4 regions of the Streptomyces sp. NPDC036764 genome follow, and region 3 is predicted to be linked to each of the others. Evidence: riboswitches for the same ligand, from Rfam matches in the RefSeq annotation. Region 3 holds a riboswitch; each other region holds the start of a gene.
What was found. Region 3 has a riboswitch for cobalamin ahead of ACZ69Q_RS23115 (cobalamin biosynthesis protein). Riboswitches for the same ligand answer to the same signal wherever they lie in the genome.

Region 1: another riboswitch for cobalamin. It lies ahead of metE (5-methyltetrahydropteroyltriglutamate--homocysteine S-methyltransferase); the one in region 3 lies ahead of ACZ69Q_RS23115 (cobalamin biosynthesis protein).
Region 2: another riboswitch for cobalamin. It lies ahead of ACZ69Q_RS21900 (ribonucleoside-diphosphate reductase subunit alpha); the one in region 3 lies ahead of ACZ69Q_RS23115 (cobalamin biosynthesis protein).
Region 4: another riboswitch for cobalamin. It lies ahead of ACZ69Q_RS03285 (energy-coupling factor ABC transporter permease); the one in region 3 lies ahead of ACZ69Q_RS23115 (cobalamin biosynthesis protein).

Annotation. Positions count from the first base shown of each region.
Region 1 is NZ_JBVJPT010000001.1:692,730-698,420, reverse strand. Features, by position in the region: gene aceA (isocitrate lyase) at 1-67, shown strand, start outside; gene aceB (malate synthase A) at 165-1,706, shown strand; gene ACZ69Q_RS02965 (3-hydroxybutyryl-CoA dehydrogenase) at 1,703-2,575, shown strand; cobalamin riboswitch at 2,569-2,792, shown strand; gene metE (5-methyltetrahydropteroyltriglutamate--homocysteine S-methyltransferase) at 2,948-5,266, shown strand; gene ACZ69Q_RS02955 (histidine phosphatase family protein) at 5,353-5,691, shown strand, end outside.
Region 2 is NZ_JBVJPT010000005.1:262,596-268,286, reverse strand. Features, by position in the region: gene ACZ69Q_RS21905 (ribonucleotide-diphosphate reductase subunit beta) at 1-620, opposite strand, end outside; gene ACZ69Q_RS21900 (ribonucleoside-diphosphate reductase subunit alpha) at 620-3,001, opposite strand; cobalamin riboswitch at 3,126-3,262, opposite strand; gene ACZ69Q_RS21895 (GNAT family N-acetyltransferase) at 3,315-3,821, opposite strand; gene ACZ69Q_RS21890 (NACHT domain-containing protein) at 3,977-5,691, shown strand, end outside.
Region 3 is NZ_JBVJPT010000006.1:65,700-71,390, reverse strand. Features, by position in the region: gene cobN (cobaltochelatase subunit CobN) at 1-610, opposite strand, end outside; gene ACZ69Q_RS23120 (cobyric acid synthase) at 607-2,142, opposite strand; gene ACZ69Q_RS23115 (cobalamin biosynthesis protein) at 2,139-3,080, opposite strand; cobalamin riboswitch at 3,183-3,322, opposite strand; gene ACZ69Q_RS23110 (CU044_2847 family protein) at 3,552-3,941, shown strand; gene ACZ69Q_RS23105 (nSTAND1 domain-containing NTPase) at 3,985-5,691, shown strand, end outside.
Region 4 is NZ_JBVJPT010000001.1:761,038-766,728, reverse strand. Features, by position in the region: gene ACZ69Q_RS03295 (M20/M25/M40 family metallo-hydrolase) at 1-1,243, opposite strand, end outside; gene ACZ69Q_RS03290 (M55 family metallopeptidase) at 1,236-2,069, opposite strand; cobalamin riboswitch at 2,170-2,356, shown strand; gene ACZ69Q_RS03285 (energy-coupling factor ABC transporter permease) at 2,387-3,088, shown strand; gene ACZ69Q_RS03280 (energy-coupling factor ABC transporter substrate-binding protein) at 3,085-3,456, shown strand; gene cbiQ (cobalt ECF transporter T component CbiQ) at 3,460-4,209, shown strand; gene ACZ69Q_RS03270 (ATP-binding cassette domain-containing protein) at 4,206-5,072, shown strand; gene ACZ69Q_RS03265 (APC family permease) at 5,185-5,691, shown strand, end outside.

The sequences.
Region 1 (5,691 bases), on a different contig from region 3:
GGCGGTCAATCCCGCCTCTTCCACGACCGCGCTGGCCGGGTCCACCGAGGAAGAGCAGTTCCACTAGGCCGGTTCGTCGTCTGCGGGTGCGTGGGGGCTGGTCGCGCAGTTCCCCGCGCCCCTCATAGGGCGATGCCCTGAACGTTCCCAGTCAGGAGAACTCGATGTCCACCACTGCACCGACCCGACACGTCCGCGTTCTTGGTACCCAGGGCGACCGCCACGACGAGATCCTCACCCCCGCCGCCCTGGACTTCGTCGGCCGGCTGGCCGCGGAGTTCGGTGAGCGCCGTCAGGACCTGATGAGAGAACGCCGGCGCCAGGCCCTCCGGCTCGCCGCGGGCTCCCCGCTCGACTTCCCCATGGTCACCTCCGCCGTCCGCGCCGATCCCACCTGGCGCGTCGTACCGCCCGCCCCGGGGCTGGCCGACCGGCGCGTGGAGATCACCGGGCCGCCCGATCGCCGTACGGCGTCCGACGCGCTCAACTCCGGTGCCCAGGTGTGGGTGGCCGACTTCGAGGACGCCACCTCCCCGACCTGGGACAACGTCATCGACGGCCAGATCGCACTGCTCGACGTCAGCGAGCGGCACACCACCCTCGTGGTCCGCCCCCGCGGCTGGCATCTGGACGAGGAGCACCTCGCCCACGACGGCCGCCCCGTGCCCGCCGCCCTCGTGGACTTCGGGCTCTACTTCTTCCACTGCGCGCAGCGCCAGATCGACGCCGGCCACGGGCCGTACTTCTACCTGCCCAAGCTGGAGAACCGGTACGAGGCGCGGCTGTGGAACGACGTCTTCGTCCTCGCCCAGGAGTTGCTCGGGATCCCGCGCGGCACGATCCGGGCCACGGTTCTCATCGAGACGATCACCGCCGCGTTCGAGATGGAGGAGATCCTCTACGAGCTGCGCGAGCACGGTTCCGGGCTCAACACGGGCCGCTGGGACTATCTGTTCAGCCTGATCAAGACGTTCGGCCACCGCACCGACTTCCTGTTGCCGGACCGGGCGAAGGTGACGATGACCGCCCCCTTCATGCGGGCGTACACCGAACTGCTGGTGCGCACGTGCCACAAGCGGGGCGCCCATGCCATCGGCGGCATGGCCGCACAGGTGCCCCGAAAGGATCCGGCCGCCGACGAGGCCGCGCTCGCCGAGGTCCGGCTGGACAAGGAGCGGGAGGCGGAGGACGGCTTCGACGGGTCGTGGGTGGCCCACCCGGGCCTCGTCCCGGTCTGCCGCGAGGTCTTCGACGGTGTCCTCGGCACACGGCCGCACCAGATCGACCGTACGCGTGACGACGTGGAGGTGACGCCCTCCGACCTGCTGTCCGTGCGCCGGATCAGCGGGCCGCCCACCGCCGAGGGCGTGCGCACCAACGTCGCCGTCGCGCTGCGCTACTTCGCCGCCTGGCTGCGCGGGCAGGGGGCCGTCGCCATCAACGGCCTGATGGAGGACGCGTCCACCGCCGAGATCGCCCGGGTGCAGATCTGGCAGTGGCTGCGGCACCGGGTGATCGACCGGGAGGCGGTGCTGCGGCTCCTCGACGACGAGCTCGTGGCGCTGGGCGCCGAGTACCCGTGGGCGCCGGTCGACGAGATCCGTGCGCTGTTCGAACGGACCGCTTTGGTGGGCGAGTTGCCGCTGTTCTTCACCCCGGACGCTTACACCCGTCACCTGGTGCGCCGGACGGAGGCCTGGGCATGAGCGAGGGCATCCGGCGGGTCGGTGTGGTCGGTGGCGGGCAGATGGGCGCCGGGATCGCCGAGGTGTGCGCGCGGGCCGGGCTCGACACGGTGCTGTGCGAGGTGGACGCGGTCGCGGCGCGGGCCGCCCGGGACCGGGTGGCGGCGTCGCTGGAGCGCGCGGTGCGGCGGGGGAAGCTGGAGGAGACGGCCGCGGCCGGCGCGCTCGCCCGGCTGGTGTTCACCGGCAGCCTGGAGGACCTGGCCGACCGGCAGCTCGTGGTCGAGGCCGTCGTGGAGAACCCGGACGCCAAGACCGAGGTGTTCGCAGCGCTCGACAAGATCGTCGAGGACCCGGCGGCCGTACTGGCCACCAACACCTCCTCGCTGCCGATCATGCGGCTCGGCATGGCGACATCCCGCGCGGACCGGGTCGTGGGCCTGCACTTCTTCAATCCCGTTCCGGTCCTGCCGCTGGTGGAGGTCGTGACCTCGCTGCACACCTCGGCCGCGACCGTCGACGCGGTCGAGGACTTCGCGGGCCGCAGGCTCGGCAAGACCGTGATCCGCTCCCGCGACCGGGCCGGCTTCGTCGTCAACGCGCTGCTGATCCCGTACCTGCTGTCGGCGATCCGGATGGCGGAGTCCGGCTTCGCCACCGCCGCCGACATCGACACCGGTATGGAACTGGGCTGCGCCCACCCCATGGGCCCGCTCAGGCTCGCGGATCTGATCGGCCTCGACACCGTCGCCTCGATCGCCGAGTCCCTCTACGACGAGTTCAAGGAGCCCCTGTACGCCCCGCCGCCGCTGCTCCAGCGCATGGTGGAGGCGGGGCTGCTGGGCCGCAAGAGCGGCCGCGGGTTCCACGGGTACGGCCGGATAGGCTGACCCGCGTAGCTGGTTCGCCCCGTCCGCCAGGCGGGATGCGTCGTAAGAGGGAACCCGGTGGGAATCCGGGACTGCCCCGCAGCGGTGAGCGGGAACGACCGCCGTCATACGCACTGAGCCCGACGTACAGGGCCTGGGAAGCGACGGCCAGTAGGTGTCCTCACGAAGTGAGGACGTGCCCGCGAGTCCGAAGACCTGCCAACTGCCCGCGCGCGAACCACTCGTACGCGGACATCCCGGTGACCTCGAGGGCGGGTCGGCGCACATGACCGAGCGGACGGCCCTGCGGCCGTCGCCGTCCGGTCCGTCGCCCCTTCGCGCCCTCCTCCCGTCGCCGGGATCTCAGGGATTCATCTCGCGAAGGAGATCTCCGTGACCACCAAGCCCGCAGCCGCGGCAGCACGGGCCACCGTGTACGGCTACCCCCGCCAGGGCCCGAACCGGGAACTGAAGAAGGCGATCGAGGGCTACTGGAAGGGCCGCGTCACCGCCGACGCGCTGCGCTCCACCGCCGCCGAACTGCGCCTCGCCAACTGGCGCCGGCTCGCCGAGGCCGGCATCCACGAGGTGCCGACCGGCGACTTCTCGTACTACGACCACGTCCTGGACACCACCGTCGCCCTCGGCGCGATCCCCGAGCGGCATCGCACCGCCGTCGAGACCGACGCCCTGGACGGCTACTTCGCCATGGCCCGCGGCACGCAGGACGTCGCGCCGCTGGAGATGACGAAGTGGTTCGACACCAACTACCACTATCTCGTGCCGGAGTTGGGCCCGGACACCGTCTTCACGGCGGACTCCGCCAAGCAGGTCGCCGAGCTGAAGGAGGCCCTGGCGCTGGGCCTGAGCGCCCGCCCGGTCCTGGTCGGCCCGGTCACCTACCTGCTGCTCGCCAAGCCGGCACCCGGGGTCGCCGCGGACTTCGAGCCGCTCACCCTGCTGGACCGGCTGCTGCCGGTGTACGCGCGCATCCTGGCCGACCTGCGCGCGGCGGGCGCCGAGTGGGTCCAGCTCGACGAGCCGGCGCTCGTCCAGGACCGCACCCCGGCCGAGCTGAACGCCGCCGGGCGCGCCTACCGTGACCTCGGCGCCCGCACCGACCGGCCGAAGCTGCTGGTTGCCTCGTACTTCGACCGGCTCGGCGAGGCACTGCCCGTGCTCGCCAAGGCGCCGGTCGAGGGGCTGGCGCTGGACTTCACCGAGTCGGCGGCGGCCAACCTGGAGGCACTCGCCGCCGTCGGCGGGCTGCCCGGCAAGCGGCTGGTGGCCGGTGTCGTCAACGGCCGCAACGTCTGGGTCAACGACCTGTCCGCGTCGCTCGCCACGCTCGGCACCCTGCTGGGCCTGGCGGACCGGGTCGACGTCTCGGCCTCCTGCTCCCTGCTGCACGTGCCGCTGGACGCGACGGCCGAGCGGGACATCGAGCCGCAGATCCTGCGCTGGCTGGCGTTCGCGCGGCAGAAGACCGCCGAGGTCGTCACCCTCGCCAAGGGCCTCGCCCAGGGCACCGGCGCGATCACCGCCCAACTCGCCGCCAACCGGGCCGACCTGGCCTCGCGCGCCGGCTCGCCGATCACCCGCGACGCGGCCGTCCGCTCCCGCGCGGCGGCCGTCACCGCCGCGGACGCCCGCCGCTCACAGCCGTACGCCGAGCGGAGTGCCGCCCAGCGCGCGCACCTCGGGCTGCCGTTGCTGCCGACCACCACGATCGGCTCGTTCCCGCAGACCGGCGAACTGCGTACCGCACGCGCCGACCTGCGGGCCGGCCGGATCGGCGCGGCCGCCTACGAGGAACGCGTCAAGGCCGAGATCCAGGAAGTGATCGCCTTCCAGGAGAAGACCGGCATCGACGTCCTGGTGCACGGCGAGCCCGAACGCAACGACATGGTCCAGTACTTCGCCGAGCGGCTGACCGGATACCTCGCCACGCAGCACGGCTGGGTGCAGTCCTACGGCACCCGCTACGTCCGCCCGCCGATCCTGGCAGGCGACATCTCGCGGCCCGAGCCGATGACGGTGCGCTGGACGACGTACGCCCAGTCCCTCACCTCGCGCCCGGTCAAGGGCATGCTCACCGGCCCGGTCACCATGCTCGCCTGGTCCTTCGTCCGCGACGACCAGCCGCTCGGCGAGACGGCCCGCCAGGTCGCGCTCGCCCTGCGCGACGAGGTGAACGACCTCGAGGCGGGCGGCACTTCCGTCATCCAGGTCGACGAGCCGGCCCTGCGGGAGACCCTGCCGCTGCGCGCCACCGATCGCGGCGGGTACCTCGCCTGGGCCACGGAGGCGTTCCGGCTCACCACGGGCGGGGTCCGGCCGGACACCCAGATCCACACCCACATGTGCTACGCCGAGTTCGGCGACATCGTCGAGGCCATCGACGACCTCGACGCGGACGTCATCAGCCTGGAGGCCGCCCGCTCGCACATGCAGGTCGCCCGCGAACTCGCCGCCCACGGCTATCCGCGCGAGGCCGGGCCGGGTGTCTACGACATCCACTCGCCCCGTGTGCCGGGCACGCAGGAGGCCGCCGAACTCCTCCGCACCGGTCTCAGGGCGATCCCCGCCGAACGGCTGTGGGTCAACCCCGACTGCGGTCTGAAGACCCGCGGCTGGCCGGAGACCCGAGCCTCGCTGGAGAACCTGGTGGCGGCGGCCCGTACGGTACGGGGCGAGCTGTCCGCGCCCTGACCCGGCCGACGGCCCTCACCGCTGTTGCGGTGAGGGCCGTCGGGCAGTGAGGAGCACGGCATGACCCCGGCAGGAGGAGCGACCGCGTGACCAGCCGCGTCACCTTCATCTCACCCGCAATGAACGCGGCGCTGCGCCAGGCCCGCTTCGACGACGGCGGGACCCCGCTCGACGACAGCGGCACGGCACAGGCCGGCGCGGCCGCCGGGACCCTGCCCTCGGCCGCCCGGGTGTTCACCTCGCCGAGCCTGCGCTGCCGTCAGACGGCCGAGGCGCTCGGTCTGCACGGCGCGGCGGCACCGGAACTGGCGGGCATGGAGATGAGCCGCTGGCGGGGCCGCACGCTCGACGAGGTGAGCGCCGCCGAGCCGGAGTCGGTGGGCCGCTGGCTCACGGAACCGGGGTGCGCGCCGCACGGGGGTGAG
Region 2 (5,691 bases), on a different contig from region 3:
CAGTTGGTGCCGGTGGCCAGACCGTGCAGCAGACCCCGGCTGCGGAACCAGTAGACGTACGCGAAGGCGCCGTAGAAGAACAGGCCCTCGATGCACGCGGCGAAGCAGATCAGGTTGAGCAGGAAGCGACGCCGGTCGGCCTTGGTCTCCAGGCGGTCCAGCTTCTCGACCTCGTTGATCCACTTGAAGCAGAACTCGGCCTTCTCGCGGATCGAGGGGATGTTCTCGACGGCGTCGAAGGCCGCCGCCCTGTCCTCCGGGTCGGGCAGATAGGTGTCGAGCAGCGTCAGGTAGAACTGGACGTGCACGGCCTCCTCGAAGAGCTGGCGCGACAGGTACAGGCGCGCCTCCGGGGAGTTGATGTGCTTGTACAGCGTCAGCACCAGGTTGTTCGCCACGATCGAGTCGCCCGTCGCGAAGAACGCGACCAGCCGGCCGATCATGTGCTGCTCGCCCTCGGACAGCTTCGCGAGGTCGGCGACGTCCGAGTGGAGGTCGACCTCCTCCACGGTCCAGGTGTTCTTGATGGCGTCCCGGTAGCGCTCGTAGAAGTCCGGGTAGCGCATGGGGCGCAGAGTCAGCTCGAAGCCGGGGTCGAGAAGGTTCTGGTTACTGGGCATTACTGGCAGGCCTCGCAGGACTCGGGGTTTTCCAGGGAGCAGGCGACGGCGTCGGGCTCGGCGACCTGCTGGACGGGGATGGTCTTCTCGGGCTGGGCGGCCTGACCCTGGGCGGCGCGGGCGATACGGGTCGCCGGGCGCGAGCGCAGGTAGTACGTCGTCTTCAGGCCCGACTTCCAGGCGTACGCGTACATCGAGGAGAGCTTGCCGATGGTCGGCGTCTCCAGGAAGAGGTTCAGGGACTGTGCCTGGTCGAGGTACGGGGTCCGGGCCGCCGCCATGTCGATCAGGCCGCGCTGCGGGATCTCCCACGCCGTGCGGTACAGCGCCCGTACGTCCGCCGGGATCCAGGCGAAGTCCTGCACCGAGCCGTTGGCATCACGCAGCGCCTCGCGGGTGCGGGCGTCCCAGACACCCAGCGCCTTCAGCTCGTCGACCAGGTACGAGTTGACCTGGAGGAACTCGCCGGAGAGCGTCTCGCGCTTGAACAGGTTGGACACCTGCGGCTCGATGCACTCGTAGACACCGGCGATGGACGCGATGGTGGCGGTGGGCGCGATGGCCAGCAGCAGCGAGTTGCGCATGCCGGTCGCGGCGATCCGCTCGCGCAGCGCGGCCCAGCGCTGCGGCCAGGCCGGCTCGACACCGTAGTGGTCGGGGTGCAGCACACCCTGGGCGGTACGGGTCTTCTCCCAGGCCGGCAGCGGGCCGTTGCGCTCGGCGAGGTCGGCGGACGCCTCGTACGCGGCGAGCATGATGCGCTCGGCGATGCGCGTGGAGAGCTGTTTCGCCTCGGCCGAGTCGAAGGGCAGCCGCAGTTTGAAGAAGACGTCCTGGAGGCCCATCGCGCCCAGGCCCACCGGCCGCCACTTGGCGTTGGACCGGCCCGCCTGCTCGGTCGGGTAGAAGTTGATGTCGACGACGCGGTCGAGGAAGGTGACGGCCGTGCGGACCGTCTCGTCCAGGCGCTCCCAGTCGATCTCCCCGTCGCTCACGAACGCGCCGAGGTTGACCGAACCCAGGTTGCAGACCGCCGTCTCCCCGTCGTCGGTGACCTCCAGGATCTCCGTGCAGAGGTTGGAGGAGTGGACGACATGGCCCGGCAGGGCCGTCTGGTTGGCGGTGCGGTTGGCGGCGTCCTTGAAGGTCATCCAGCCGTTGCCGGTCTGCGCGAGGGTGCGCATCATGCGGCCGTACAGATCGCGGGCCGGGATGGTCTTGCGCGCCAGACCCCGCTCCTCGGCCTTGCGGTAGGCCGCGTCGAACTCCTCGCCCCACAGGTCGACGAGCTCGGGGACGTCGGCGGGCGAGAACAGGGACCACTGGCCGTCGGCGTTGACCCGGCGCATGAACTCGTCCGGGATCCAGTGCGCGAGGTTCAGGTTGTGCGTACGGCGGGCGTCCTCACCGGTGTTGTCCCGCAGCTCCAGGAACTCCTCGATGTCGGAGTGCCAGGTCTCCAGGTAGACCGCGGCCGCGCCCTTGCGCCGGCCGCCCTGGTTCACGGCGGCGACCGAGGCGTCCAGGGTCTTCAGGAACGGGACGATGCCGTTGGAGTGCCCGTTGGTGCCCCGGATCAGCGAACCCCGGGAGCGGATGCGGGAGTACGACAGGCCGATGCCGCCGGCGTGCTTCGAGAGGCGGGCGACCTGGTGGTAGCGGTCGTAGATGGAGTCGAGCTCGTCCTTGGGGGAGTCCAGGAGGTAGCAGGACGACATCTGGGGGTGCCGGGTACCGGAGTTGAAGAGGGTGGGGGAGGACGGCAGGTAGTCGAGGCGGCTCATCAGGCCGTAGAGCGCGGAGACCTCGTCGACGGAGCGGACGGTGTCGTCCTCGGCGAGACCGGCGGCGACGCGCAGCATGAAGTGCTGGGGCGTCTCGATCACCTTGCGGGTGATGGGGTGCCGCAGGAGGTAACGGCTGTGCAGGGTGCGCAGGCCGAAGTAGCCGAAGCGGTCGTCGGCGGCCGTGTCGACCAGCGCGTCGAGACGGGCCGCGTGGATGCGCGCGAACTCGGCCGTGCGGTCGGCGATGAGGCCCTCGCGGTGGCCGACCGCGACCGACTCGGTGAAGGACGTCACACCCTGCGAGGCTGCCTCGGCGGCGATGGAGATGGTCAGCAGCCGGGCGGCGAGCCTGCTGAAGGCGGGGTCCTCGGAGATGAGGCCGGCCGCCGCCTCGGTGGCCAGCTCGCGCAGCTCCGCCTCGTCGGCCCGGGCGGACCGGCCGCGCAGTGCGGCGGCGGCGACCCGGCCGGGGTCGGCGTCGGGGAGGTCGGCGGTCAGCTCGGTCAGGAGCCGCAGCAAAGCGGTTCCCGGGGCGTCCTCGTCGGTTTGGACCTGAGAGACGGCTGAGGCCGGTTCTGCTGGCGCGATGGTCACGTGGGGGCTCTCCCTCGCTCGGCACGGGGGCCTTGCGGAGGGCAGGGGGCAGCACACGAGCGCACGCGGCGTCGCGTCCACCGGCCCATTCCACGAGACCCGGACGTCGGGCGCACCGGCCGGTCGGCCGGGCGCGCTGTCGGCAGGTCCTCGGACTGACTCCTGTGCACGGTTCTGGGAACAGACATGCACAAGTACACCGTTGCGGGACAGTTCCGGATTCGCACCGGATTCCCCTGCGGCGACAGCGAGCATGAGCATACATCTTGTGCTCGCCCGCCACGCCACCCCCAGATGTTGTGTCGCGGTGGTTTCAGAGCGTCAACTCATAGGTGAGGAGAGTGATGTCGACGAGCTGCGGGATCGGATTCCAGTCCCGCTCGGGTGTGCGAACGAAGCCGAGCCGTTCGTAGATGCGGTGGGCGCCGTGCATGGTGCGCTGGGTCGACAGGACGATCCGTACGCAGCCCTCCGTGGCCCGGGCGCGGTCGACGCAGGCGCGCACGAGGGCCTCGCCGGCGCCGCGTCCCCGGGCCGCGCGGTCGACGGCGAGCATCCGGATCTCGGCCTCGCCGGGGCGCGCTATGTCGGCCATCGGGCCGCCGCCCGGCACGAAGGTCACCCCGCCCAGCAGCCGGCCGTCCACGACGGCCACCAGCACCTCGGCGGCGGCCGCGCGCTTGGCCACATCCCTGAGCTCGCCGAGGTACTCGTCGCTCTCGCCGAAGTCGAGGAGTCCGTCGTGGAGGTAGGCCCGGGCGGTGATCTCACCGAGCGCGTCGAACTCGCCGGGCGCCGCCGGCCGGATCGCGATGTCCATACGCCGAGTCTGCCGGACGGCCACGGCGGCGGGCCCGTGGATTTCCGCCGAGGGCCGCCGGGTTGCGGGGAGTTCAGGGAGTGCTTCCATGGAGATAGGTGTCGGCGCCTCGCGGTCGCTCCGTTTCGAGAGCCGTTCTCGGAAGGAGACGAACGATGACGAGGGTCGTCCGTCGCCCGCCCGGCAAGAAGCGGCCGCGTGACGCGCCGATGGCGACGCTGGCTCCGAGACGGGCGGGCAACTGGGTCAGACAGGGGGCCGTGGGCCACTGGCACCGGCTGACGATCCGCCTGGAGGCCCGCGGCGGCACCGCCCGCCCCAGGAAGTGGCGGCGCTGGTTCACCTACACCAATGTCACCCGGGCCATCTGGACGGTGGCCGCGCTGGCCGTGCTCGCGTGGGTGGTGGAGGGCCTGTACATCCTGCTCTCGGGCCACACGACCGGCTTCGAGAAGTGGCGGCAGGGCAACGACGGATTCGACACGGTCATGCGCTTCGTCGGCCCGGTGCTCGCCGCGTCGCTCGCCGCCGCGCTCTTCCTGTTCTGGTGGTACCGGTGGACCAAGCGGCGTTATCTCGCCAAGGCACGGGGCGACCCCCACCGGCTGGTGCTCACCGCCGGGCCGGACGCCGCCGAGATCGTGGGCCGGGAGGAGATCGCCCAGGTCATCGCCGAACGGCTGCGCGACCGGGACACGCGCCGGCCCTATCTGCTGGTCGGCGGCGTCGGTGTGGGCAAGACCGCCGTCCTGGTGCGGCTCACCGAACTGCTGGCGGAGCAGAACGCCGTACCCGTGCCTATCCGGCTGCGGGACGCGAACGGCACGACCGACCTGAACTTCGAACGCATGGCCAAGGCGCGCTTCACCGAGGAGGCCCCCCGGGGCATCCTCGCGCGCAGCAAGACCGAGCGGGTCTGGCAGCAACTGCTCGCCGACGACAAGCCGGTCGTCATCGCCGACGGACTGGAGGAGGCCCTCCTCGGCGACGGCCTCCAGCAGAACCGGGACAACATCATCCGGCGGGCCATCGAGCGTGCCTACGAGGAGAAGCTGCCCCTCGTCATCGCCTCCCGTCCGCACAGCCCGCTGGAGAGCACCCCGGCCGCGATCGTGGAGCTGGAGCCGCTCAGCGAGGAGGAGGCACTGCGGTTCGTCCAGGCACGCGTCCCGGAGACGGACGAACGCCGCGTGGACTGGATCGTGGAGACGGCGGAGGTGACCGAGTCGCCCGTCTACCTCCAGATCGCCCGCGAACTGCACCGCCATGGCGCCCTGGAGCACGACCGGCCGGACAACGACCCGCAGCACATGAACACCCGCAGCCGCGACCGGGGCACGCTGCGGCTGTGGCTGCTGGAGACCTGGGACGAGGCGCTGTGCGAGGGCCGGCTGCGCCCGGACGTCGCGCTGAGCCGGCGCGAACGCCGCGACGCCGTCGAAGTGGTCTCCGCCCTGGCCTGCGTGGGACTGCTCCAGGACAAGCTGGAGGTCGGCCTCGGGGAACTGCTCGACTCGGACGTCCACCCCGGTCCGATGCGGCGCGCACAGGCCCACGCCGAGCACCTGTGGGCCGGCGGACGCGCCTTCGACCGGTACGGCAGGCGCGGGAACGTCTTCTCCGAGTGGCACCGGCAGCAGATCTGGGATGTGCTGTGCCGGCGGATCGGCCCGGACGAGAGGAGGCGGCTGCTCGGGGGCAACATGGACCAGTGCCGCTCGGCCCTCGCCCGGATCGTGCGCAACGCGGACAAGCTGGGCCTGGTGGAGGGCTTCGAGCGCAAGGTCCGTTTCCCGCACAGCATCATCCAGGCCTACTTCGGCTACCGCGTGCTGCGCCAGCTCGGCGAGCGGGGCGCCGGCGAGCTCGT
Region 3 (5,691 bases):
TCTCGTACAGCCCCTCGTCCGCGCCGCGCAGCGAACCGCAGTACACGGGAAGCGCGTTGGCGCCGTGCGCCTCGATCGCGTCGCACAGGGTGTCCACGAACGCGGTGTTGCCGCTGAGCTCATGGGCCCGGTAGAAGAGCACGCCGACGGTCGGGCGGCCTTCGCTGAACGTGCGCTCGCCGTGGACGCCGTACTGCGGCATCTTCTGCGGCTCGACGAACCCCTCGCCCGTCAGCAGCACGGTGTCGGAGAGGAACCGCGCGAGCTCGGTGAGGTTGGCGGGTCCGCCCTCGACGAGGTACTTCAGCGCCTCGGCGACCACACCGGCGGGGACGGACGACTCGGCCATCAGCTCGGCGTCCGGCACCGCCTCGCCGCCCAGCAGCACGGTCGGCACACCCGACGCCTTCAGCTTCGCGAGCCCGTCCTCCCAGGCCCGCTTGCCGCCCAGCAGCCGGACGACGGCGAGGTCCGCGCCGTCGAGCAGCGCGGGCAGCTCGCTCTCGACGTCCACGCGGGTCGGGTTGCCGATCCGGTAGTCGGCACCGGAGGCGGCGCTGGCCGCCAGCAGATCGGTGTCGGCGGTCGACAACAACAACACAGTGCTCATGCGGGCGCTCCCGGTGGAATGAAAGGCAGTCCTTGCGGCGCGCCCGACTCGATGAGCCGCCAGAGCGCGTCCGTGTCCGCGTGCTGTTCGATGAGATCGCCGAGCCGGTCGAGCTGCTCCTCGCGCAGCGCGGCGAACGACGTGTCCGGCGCCGGCACGAACCGGCGGCCCGCGGCGGCCGCCACCTCGCGCAGGAACGCCCGTCGGAAACCGTCCGACTCCAGCGAGCCGTGCCAGTGCGTGCCCCAGGTCTGGCCGACCCGGCAGCCGTCCAAGCTGTGTCCATCGTCATCGGAGATGAACGCGTCGCCCCCCGTGATTTCGGCGACCCCGTGGTGGATCTCGTACCCCTCGACCTGCTCCCCGAGGGCCTCGCCGACGGGCCGGGTCAGGGTCTTCTCCCGGGCGAACCGCACCCGCACGGGCAGCACCCCGAGCCCCTCGACCTGCCCGCGCCGGCTCTCGACGTCGTCCTCGATGTGCTCGCCGAGGACCTGGAAGCCGCCGCAGACGCCGAGGATCGGCCGCCCCTCGGCAGCCCTGCGGGTAAGGGCCCTCGCGAGCCCGCGCTCCCGCAGCCACTCCAGGGCGCGGACGGTGCCCCGGGTGCCGGGGACCACCACCAGATCCGCGTCGGCCAGTTCCTCCGGCCGGTCCACGAACCGCACGACGACGCCCGGTTCTGCGGCGAGGGCGTCGACGTCGGTGAAGTTGGACATCAGCGGCACGGCGCACACCGCGACCCGCAGCACGTCCTCACCGACGGGGGAGGAGACCTGGGACTCCCGTACGGCGCCCCGCAGGGACACCCGCAGCCCGTCCTCCTCGTCGATGCCGAGCCCGTGCCGGAAGGGCAGGACGCCGTAGGTGTGCCGCCCGGTGAGGTCGTGCAGCATGTCGAGGCCGGGTTCGAGGAGCGAGACGTCGCCGCGGAACTTGTTGACGAGGAACCCGGCGATCAGCTCCTGGTCCTGACGGGACAGCAGCGCGACGGTCCCGAAGAAGGAGGCGAAGACGCCGCCGCGGTCGATGTCGCCGACGACGAGCACCGGGAGCCCGGCATTGCGGGCGATGCCCATGTTGACGATGTCGGTCCGCCGCAGATTGATCTCGGCCGGAGAGCCGGCCCCCTCACAGATCACCGCGTCATAGGTGCCCCGCAACTCGGCGAGGCACTCCAGCACGGTCCCGAGCAACTGCTGCTGCCGCCCGCCGTGGTACCCGCGCGCACTCAGCTCACCCACTGGCTTGCCCAGCAGCACGACCTGACTGCTCTGCTCACCACCCGGCTTGAGCAGCACGGGGTTCATCAGCGCGGTCGGCTCGACGCGGCACGCCTGCGCCTGCATGGCCTGCGCACGCCCGATCTCGGCGCCCTCGCGCGTCACGAACGAGTTCAGGGACATGTTCTGCGCCTTGAACGGCGCGACTTTCACCCCCTGCCGCACCAGCCACCGGCAGATCCCGGCGGTGACGACGCTCTTGCCGGCGTCGGAGGTGGTGCCGGCGACGAGAAGGCCACCGCCCGTCATGAGGTTCGCCCCTTCGCGATGCGGCGCGCGGCGACACAGACGCCGAGCGCCAGCCAACCGATGCGCTTGGACAGCCGTACGGCCCGTTCGATGTCGTGGGTGCCGACGGCCCGCCCGTTCTGGTTGAGCACGGGCCGGTGCTCGACCCGGCCGCCGTAGGAGAGGGTCCCGCCGAGCCGTACCCCGAGGGCCCCCGCGAACGAGGCCTCGACGGGCCCGGCGTTCGGGCTCGGGTGCGCGTCGGCGTCGGCACGCCAGGCCCGCAGCGCCCCTCGGGGATCGCTGCCGGCGACGGTGGCGAGTACGGCCGTCAGCCGCGCCCCCGGCCAGCCGGCCACGTCGTCGAGCCGCGCCGAGGCCCAGCCGTAGCGCCGGTACCTGGGTGACTTGTGCCCGACCATCGCGTCGAGCGTGTTCACGGCCCGGAAGCCGAGCAGTCCGGGCACGCCGCCGACGGCCCCCCACACCAGGGCCCCCACGACGGCGTCGGAGGTGTTCTCGGCGACGGACTCCACGACCGCCCGCGCGATCCCGTCCGCGTCCAGCGCCTGCGGATCCCGCCCGCACAGATGCGGCAGCCGCGCGCGTGCCCCCTCGACGTCCCCCGCCTCCAGGGCACGCCCGACGGCCCGGGCCTCCCGGGCGAGCGAGGTGCCCCCGACGACGGCCCAGGTGGCGGCGCCGGTCAGCGCGAGTGAGGCGGCCGGGGAGGTGCGGACGGCGCGGGCGGCGACGGCACCCAGCGCGACAGCGCCACCGGCGCACACGGCGGTGTGCACCGCGCCGCGTGCCCTGTCGTCGCGCCACAGCACCCGTTCCACGGCGGCCGCGGCCCGTCCGAACGCGGCGACCGGATGCCCCCGGCGGGGGTCGCCGAGCAGCAGATCACCGAGGAGCCCGGCGGCGGCGCCGTACGCGAAGACGCGATCGGCTCGCATCGGGGTCAGCCGACCGTGAGGTCAGACGAGGGTCTGCTACTGCGTGTCGATCGGCAGGCGGGCATCGCGTTGTGTCCTCACTCAGGGTGTCCACGCCCTGGTTCGACGAGACCGGCGGCGAGAGTTCCTGGCTCCCGGGGATTGCTACCCCGGTGACAGTGGCGGGACCGCGCCGGACTCACACCGGCTTCCTCTTCTGCCGCCGTACTTGGCCCCGGCAGTCCACCACGGGGTTCCGAGGGGCGTCAACTTGCCGTTGACCTGCGACGGAGGAGTGTGCGCAGGCCCATAGGAAGGAGTGTGTCCGGGCCCACTCGGATGGAGCGTGCCCCGAGCGGGGGCCGACCACTCCCTTCGGTGCCAACTCCGGTGCCTGGTCAGCGTGTTGATCGCTGTGACGTCTCGATCGCCGGCAGCTACCGTGTGGTCCCACCGGCTCCTTCCGTACCACAGGACAGGTCCAGCATTTCCATGACAGGCATCACCACGATCGAACTCGACGACGGCTCGTTGCTGCGCGTGGAGACCACTGCGCCCGGCCCGTCGCAATCCGCGCCCGCCAGGTCGTCCTCCACCGCGGACGACGCGTACGAGCCCATCGGCCGGCCACGCGTCGTGCAGAACGTCGGAGAAGCCGCCGACACCCTGCGCGAGGCCGTCGACCGAGTGCGCCCGGCCGTCCAGGACATCGTCGACTCGCTTCGCACCATGCCACGGCGTCCCGACCGGATCACTTTGGAGTTCGGCGTGAAGGTGACCGCCGAGGCCGGTGTGGTCGTGGCGAGAACCGCCGCCGAGGCGCACTTCACCGTGGGAGTGGAATGGGACGCCAGCGTGGGGGGCGCAGCCGATGCCACTTGACGCGTTACCGCTGCGTGCCCGGTACGAACGGGGCGCTGCCCGCGTGTTCGACTCCGAGGGAGTGGTCGCGGGCGCCGGGTTCCTGGTGGCCGATCGACTGGTGTGCACCTGCGCCCATGTGGTGCAGGAGGCGGACGGACGCCGGCCGCGACGACCGGTGACCGTGGACTTCCCGCTGCTGGCGGGAGCCGACCCCGGCCCGGGCGTCCCTGCCGAAGTGGTCTCCTGGCGGCCCGACGACGACATCGCCGTACTGCGGCTCTCCCGCGCGGTGGAGAACACGGAGCCGCTTCCGTTCGCGTACGAGGCGGGCGACGAGTGGGGCAGGCCGATACGCGCCTTCGGGTTCCCCGAGGACGCACCGCGCGGAGTGAACGCCACCGGCGTGCTGCGCGGCCGGCAGCGCGCCGATCGCCTCCAACTCGACCTGGCGGCGCAGGGGGTGGCCATCGGACGCGGCTTCAGCGGGGCCGCCGTGTGGGACGTGGAGCGCGACGCCGTGGTCGGGATGCTGATCACACGCGGCCGTCATGGCATCAGCAGCACCGCCTACCTGATACCGGCGGACCGGATCATCGACTCGGACGTGCCACAGCAGTGCCCGTTCCGCGGCCTGGACCGGTTCGAGGAGGAGGACTTCCGGTACTTCCACGGGCGCGAGAGCGAGGCACGCGAACTCGTCGACGCCCTCGGCTCCCGGCCCATGACCGTCCTCGTCGGCCCATCCGGCAGCGGTAAGTCCTCCCTGCTCAGAGCAGGGCTGCTGGCCGAACTGCGGCGCGCGGGGACGCCCACCGCGCTGCGCATACCGCAGCCCGCCGACTCGGCAGACGCCGCGGCCGAGGACGCGGACGCCTGGGTGGCCGAGGCCGTCACCGCCGCCTGGCAGGCCGCCGCTCCCGACGCCGCCGCCCGCCGGGACAGGTTCGACGCGGTGCGCGAGGCGTGCACCGGGCCGGAGAGCGAGCGGATCGCCCTGCGCGGCCGGCTCTGCGACGAAGTCGGTTCGCGTGGCGCCGTACTGCTCCTCGACCAGTTCGAGGAGTACGCCGCCGCCGTGCCGCACGGTGCGTTACGGGCCTACCGTGTGCTGTCGTCGCTGACGCAGGCTCCCGACCCCGCGCAGGGCGGCGGGCTGCGCGTGGTGCTGACCGCCCGGTCGGCCACGCTGGAGGTGCTCACCGCGGCCGACACGTCGGGCGGGCTGAGCCGCGCGGTGACGTTGCTCGCGCCGATGACCGTTCAGGCGCTGGCCCGCGCCGTGGAGGAACCGGTCAGGGCGGTTCCCGGGCTCCGCCTGGCCGACGGCCTGAGCCGGCGCCTCGTGGACGACGCCGTCGGCGAGCCGGGCTGCCTGCCCCTGCTGCAGTTCGCGCTCACCCAGTTGTGGCGGCGCCGCGAGGCCGGCACCCTCACCCACGCCGCCTACGACGACATCGGTGGCGTCGGCGGCGCGCTGGCCGCGTACGCCGACACCACGCTGGACGAGTGCCTCGCGGACACCGGCGTGGACGAGGACGCCGCCCGTCGGCTCTTGCAGCAACTGACCCGGCCGGACGGGCAGGGCGGGTTCATACGTCGTGCCGTACCGATCCACCGGCTGCCGCCCGGGCAGGCCGAGCTGGCACGCGCGTTGGCCGGACGCCGCCTCCTGGTCTGGGACGTCCGGGAACCCACCGGGGACCAGGACTCCCACGGCACCGTGCATGTGGTCCACGAGGCACTGCTCAAGGAGTGGCCGCGGGTGGCC
Region 4 (5,691 bases), on a different contig from region 3:
CCCGCTCGTCGACGCCGTGGAACATGGCCCCGTAGTCGTAGCCCTCCGGCAGCTTCAGCGGCGAGAAGCCGTAGCCGGTGATGCCGAGCCGTGAGAACTGCTTGGCGTCGGTGCCGCCGGGCATGCAGTACGGCACGACGTGCCCTTCGGGCGCGAACTCCTCGACGGCCGCGCGCATACGGGCGTACGTCGGCGAGTCCACGGGCGACTGCAGGGCCACCTCGTGATGGTGGAACTCCCAGTTCACGTCAGGTCCGGTGAGCTGGTCAAGGGTGGCGCGGAACTCGTCCTCGCAGCCCGGCAGATAGCGGCCGTCGACGTAGGCCACGGCCTCCCCCGGGATGACGTTGACCTTGTAACCGGCCTCCAGCATGGTCGGGTTGGCGCTGTTGCGGACGGTCGCCTCGACCAGCCGGGCGGCCGGGCCGAGCTTTTGGAGCAGGCCGTCCACGTCGTCCAGGTCGGCGTCGAGGCCGTGGAGCGCCGCGAGTTCGGTGAGGGCGGCGCGCACCGTCGGGGTGAGCCTGAGCGGCCACTCGTGGGCGCCGATCCGGGTGACGGCCGCGGCGAGGCGGGTGACCGCGTTCTCCCGGTTCGGCCGGGATCCGTGCGCGGCCCGTCCGCGCGCCGTGAGCTTGACCCAGCCCGTTCCGCGCTCGCCGGCGGCGAGGGGATAGATCTGCCGGCCGCTGCCGTCGTGGACGGTGAAGGCACCCGATTCGCCGATGCCCTCGGTGCAGCCCTCGAAGAGTGCGGCATGCCGGTCCGCGAGGAAGCCGGAGCCGTCCTCGGCGCTCGCCTCCTCGTCGGCGGTGAACGCGATCACCACGTCCCGCCGGGGCCGTACGCCCTCGCGGGCCCAGGCCCGGACCACGGCGAGGATCATCGCGTCCATGTTCTTCATGTCGACCGCGCCCCGGCCCCACACGACGCCGTCGCGGATCTCCCCGGAGAAGGGGTGCACGCTCCACTCGTCGGCCTGCGCGGGCACCACGTCCAGATGACCGTGCACGAGCAGCGCGTCGGCCGACGGGTCGGTGCCCTCGATGCGGGCGACGACGTTCGTACGGCCCTCGGTGCGCTCCAGCAGGACGGGTTCCAGGCCCGCCTCGGCCAGCTTCGCGGCGGCGTACTCGGCGGCGGGGCGCTCCCGGCAGTCGCCGCCACCTCGGTTGGTCGTGTCGATGCGGATCAGGTCGGACGTGAACGCCACGACCTCTTCCAGTGCCTGCCCGTCAGCCATACTGCTCCTCCACCGCGGCCGAGACGATCGTGGTGACCGCCTTGAAGGTACGGATTCCCTCGTACATCCGCTCGCTGGTGTACGCCACCTTTCGCTCGCCGATACGTTCGACGCCGGGGACGACGGTGGCGGCCATCGCGAGATGCTCCGCGTCGAACTCCACGGCGACCGTGAACGGGCCGTCGCTCACCGGCTGCTGACGGACCGCCAGCGCGGCCGCCTCCTTGGCCGCGGCGCGGATGTCGGCGCCGGTCCTGGCCGGGGTACGGCACACGGCCGCGTACCGCGAGACATGGTCCTTGACGGCGACCTTCAGCGCCTCGGGTGCGTAGCCGAGCGCGTCCTCGCAGGCCAGGTCGTCCCCGGTGACGAGCACGACGGGCACGCCGTACTCGGCGACGACGTGCGCGTTCAGCAGCCCCTCGCTCGCCCGGACGTCGTTCAGCCACACACCGGTGATCTGGTTCGCGAGGTAGGTGTGCGCGAGGACACCCTCCATACCGGCGCCCGCGTGGTAGCCGACGAAGGCGATGCCGTCCACGTCGCCGTGCTGCACGCCCTCCACCATGGACAGCGACTTGTGCCGGCCGGTGAGCATCTCGGCGCGCTCGTCGAGCTGTTCGAGCAGCAGATTGCGCATGGACCAGTGCGCCTCATTGATGAGGACGGCGTCGGCGCCGCCGTCGAAGAATCCCAGTACGGCGGCGTTGACGTCCGACGTGAACATGCCCCGGCAGCGCTCCCACTGCGGCGTCCCGGGCAGCACGTCGGCCGGCCAGGTCACCCCGGTGGCGCCCTCCATGTCGGCGCTGATGAGGATCTTCATGCCCGATCACGTTACGCGCCCGGGAGGGAACCCGCCACGAAGCGGACGAACGCCACTTTCACACCTTTGGGGTGTGCTTGTCAGCCACCCGCCGCGGGCACTACTGTCACCACGCCTTGGTGAACGGGAAATCCGGTGTGATGCCGGTGCGGCCCTCGCCACTGTGAATCGGGAAGTCCGGCTCCTGCCCTCGCGGGCAAGCCACTGGGTCCTAGCGACCCGGGAAGGCGGAGCACGGGCGTGTGGTACCCGTCAGCCAGGAGACCGGCCAAGGCGCGTCAACCATCCACGAGGTGCTGGAGAGGGTCTGCTGCGCCATGCACATAGCCGAGGGTTTTCTGCCCCCGGCGCACGCGGTCGCCTGGGGCGTCGCGTCCGCGCCGTTCGTCGTACACGGAGTACGTTCACTCACCCGTGAGGTCAGGGAGCATCCCGAGAGCACACTGCTGCTCGGCGCCTCCGGGGCCTTCACCTTCGTCCTGTCCGCGCTGAAGCTGCCCTCGGTGACCGGTAGCTGTTCGCATCCCACCGGCACGGGCCTGGGCGCCATCCTGTTCCGGCCGCCGATCATGGCGGTCCTGGGCACCATCACGCTGCTCTTCCAGGCGCTGCTGCTCGCGCACGGCGGCCTGACCACGCTCGGCGCCAACGTCTTCTCGATGGCGATCGTCGGTCCCTGGGCCGGATACGCGATCTACAAGCTGCTGCGGCGCTTCGACGTGCCGCTGATGGCCGCCGTCTTCTTCGGCGCGTTCGTCGCCGACCTGTCCACCTACTGCGTGACCAGCGTCCAGCTCGCGCTCGCGTTCCCCGACCCGGGCAGCGGATTCGTGGGCGCGCTCGGCAAGTTCGGCTCCATCTTCGCCGTCACCCAGATCCCGCTCGCGGTGAGCGAGGGTCTGCTGACGGTGCTCGTGATGCGGCTGCTGGTGCAGTCCAGCAAGGGCGAACTGACCCGGCTGGGTGTGCTCCTCACCAAGAAGCAGTCCCCGAGCGAGACCGAGGCGGTGGCCCCGTGAGCAGGAACACGAAGATCAACCTCTTGCTGCTGCTCGTCGTGGCCGCGCTCGCCGTGCTGCCGCTCGCGCTCGGCCTCGGCGACCACAAGGAGGAGCCGTTCACCGGCTCCGACGGGGAGGCGGAGACGGCGATCACCGAGATCGAACCTGACTACGAGCCGTGGTTCTCGCCGCTGTACGAGCCGCCGTCGGGTGAGATCGAGTCGGCCCTGTTCTCCCTCCAGGCGGCGCTCGGCGCCGGTGTCCTCGCCTACTACTTCGGGCTGCACCGGGGACGCAGGCAGGGCGAGCAGCGGGCGCTGGAGCGGGACGCCGAGGGCGTGGCAGCCGGTGGCGCCGGCGAGGAGTCGAAGGCCGACAGGGTCTGAGGGGTGCTACCTATCGACGCGGCGGCGCACAGCAGTCGCTGGCGCCGCCGTCATCCCGTGGACAAGGCCGTGCTCGGGCTCGGTCTCACCGTGCTCGCGATCTCCCTTCCGCCCTGGCCGGGAGCCGCGCTGGTCCTGGTCACCGCCCTGACGGTGCTGCTGGGCCCGGCGGGCGTGCCCGGCCGGCGGCTGTGGCGGGCGTATCGCGTACCGCTCGGCTTCTGTGTGACCGGCGCGGCCACGCTGCTGGTCCAGGTCGGCGGTCCGGCGGGCTTCGTGTCCCTCGCCGACGACGGGCCGCTGCGCGCGGGTGAGCTGCTGCTGCGCACCTCGGCGGCCTCGCTCGGAGTGCTGCTGTTCGCGTTCACCACACCGATGTCGGACCTGCTGCCCCGGCTGGTGAAGGCCGGGGTGCCCGCGCCGGTCGTGGACGTCGCGCTGGTGACGTACCGCATGAGCTTCCTGCTGCTCGACTCGGTGCGCCGCGTGCGCGACGCGCAGGCCGCGCGGCTCGGGCACACCACCCGCGCCGCGACCTGGCGCTCGCTGGCCGGGCTCGGCGCCACCGCCTTCGTGCGGTCCTTCGACCGGGCCACCCGGCTCCAGGCCGGGCTCGCCGGGCGCGGCTACGACGGCACGCTGCGCGTCCTGGTGCCCGAGGCGAAGGTCTCCGTCCGTTTCACGGCCGCGAGTTGCGCTCTGCTCGCAGCGCTGGCCGCCCTCACCCTCGTACTGGAAAGGGCCCTGCCATGAGCGAGCCCACCGCCCTGGTCGCCCTGCGGGGCGCCTCCTACGCCTACGAGGACGGCCCCGTCGTGCTCAGCGGCCTCGACTTCGACGTCCGCGAGGGGCGGGCGCTGGCGCTGCTGGGCCGCAACGGCAGCGGCAAGACCACGCTGATGCGGCTGCTCAGCGGCGGACTCAAGCCGCACGACGGCCGGTTGACGATCGGGGGAACGCCGGTCCGTTACGACCGCAAGGGGCTGACCCGACTGCGCACGACCGTGCAGTTGGTGGTGCAGGACCCCGACGACCAGCTCTTCGCCGCGTCCGTCGCCCAGGACGTCTCCTTCGGCCCGCTCAACCTGGGCCTGTCCGACGCCGAGGTGCGGGCGCGGGTCGACCAGGCGCTGGCCGCGCTGGACATCGCCGCGCTGGCCGACCGGCCCACGCATCTGCTGTCGTACGGGCAGCGCAAGCGCACCGCCATCGCCGGGGCGGTCGCCATGCGGCCGCGCGTGCTGATCCTCGACGAGCCGACCGCCGGGCTCGACCCCGACGGCCAGGAGCGCCTGCTCACCACCCTCGGCGGGCTGCGGGCCGACGGCACCACGGTCGTCATGGCCACCCACGACGTCGATCTCGCGCTGCGCTGGGCCGACGACGCGGCGCTGCTGACCCCGTCCGGGGTGCGCACCGGTCCCGCGGCCACGATGCTGGCCCGCACCGATCTTCTGCGGGAGGCCGGGCTGCGGCTGCCGTGGGGCATCGCGGCGGCCCGGCTGCTGCGCGCGCACGGCCTGCTGGACGACTCGGCGCCCGGTCCGCGCGACGCCGACGAGCTGGCGGCCCTGGCGGCGGCGCACACCACGCCCGCACTGCCCGCCGACGGCTGACACAGGCCATGGTGGGCACACGGGTGATACCTCCCGCGACCGCGCACGAAAGGCGCGGCAGCCCCCTCGGTTCCCTGTTTCATGAGGTCACGCGCGACCGAAGTGAGGCAGCATGGCCGACGGCACCATGGACACCCGCCCGCCCGAGGGGCTGAAAGCCGACGCGATCGGGTTCGTCGACGCACTGGTCATCGGCCTCAACGCCACCTCGCCCGCCTACTCGCTCGCCGCGGCCATCGGCCCGGTCGTGGCTCTCGTGGGCGTCTACGCCCCGGGCGTCATGGTCGCGTCGTTCGTCCCGATGCTGCTGATCGCATCGGCGTTCTACTACCTCAACAAGGTCGACCAGGACTGCGGGACGACCTTCTCGTGGGTCACCCGGGCGATGGGTCCGTGGGCCGGCTGGCTCGGCGGCTGGGCCATCACGATGACCGGCGTCCTGGTGGTCGGATCGCTGGCGGACGTGGCGGTGACGTTCGCGCTGCTCGCGTTCGGTCTCGATAGCTGGGCCGACAACGAGGTGGTCCGCCAGACGCTCACGGTACTGCTCATCATCGTGATGACGGCCGTGTGCGTCATCGGCACCGAGGTGTCGGCCCGGGTGCAGAACGTCCTGATC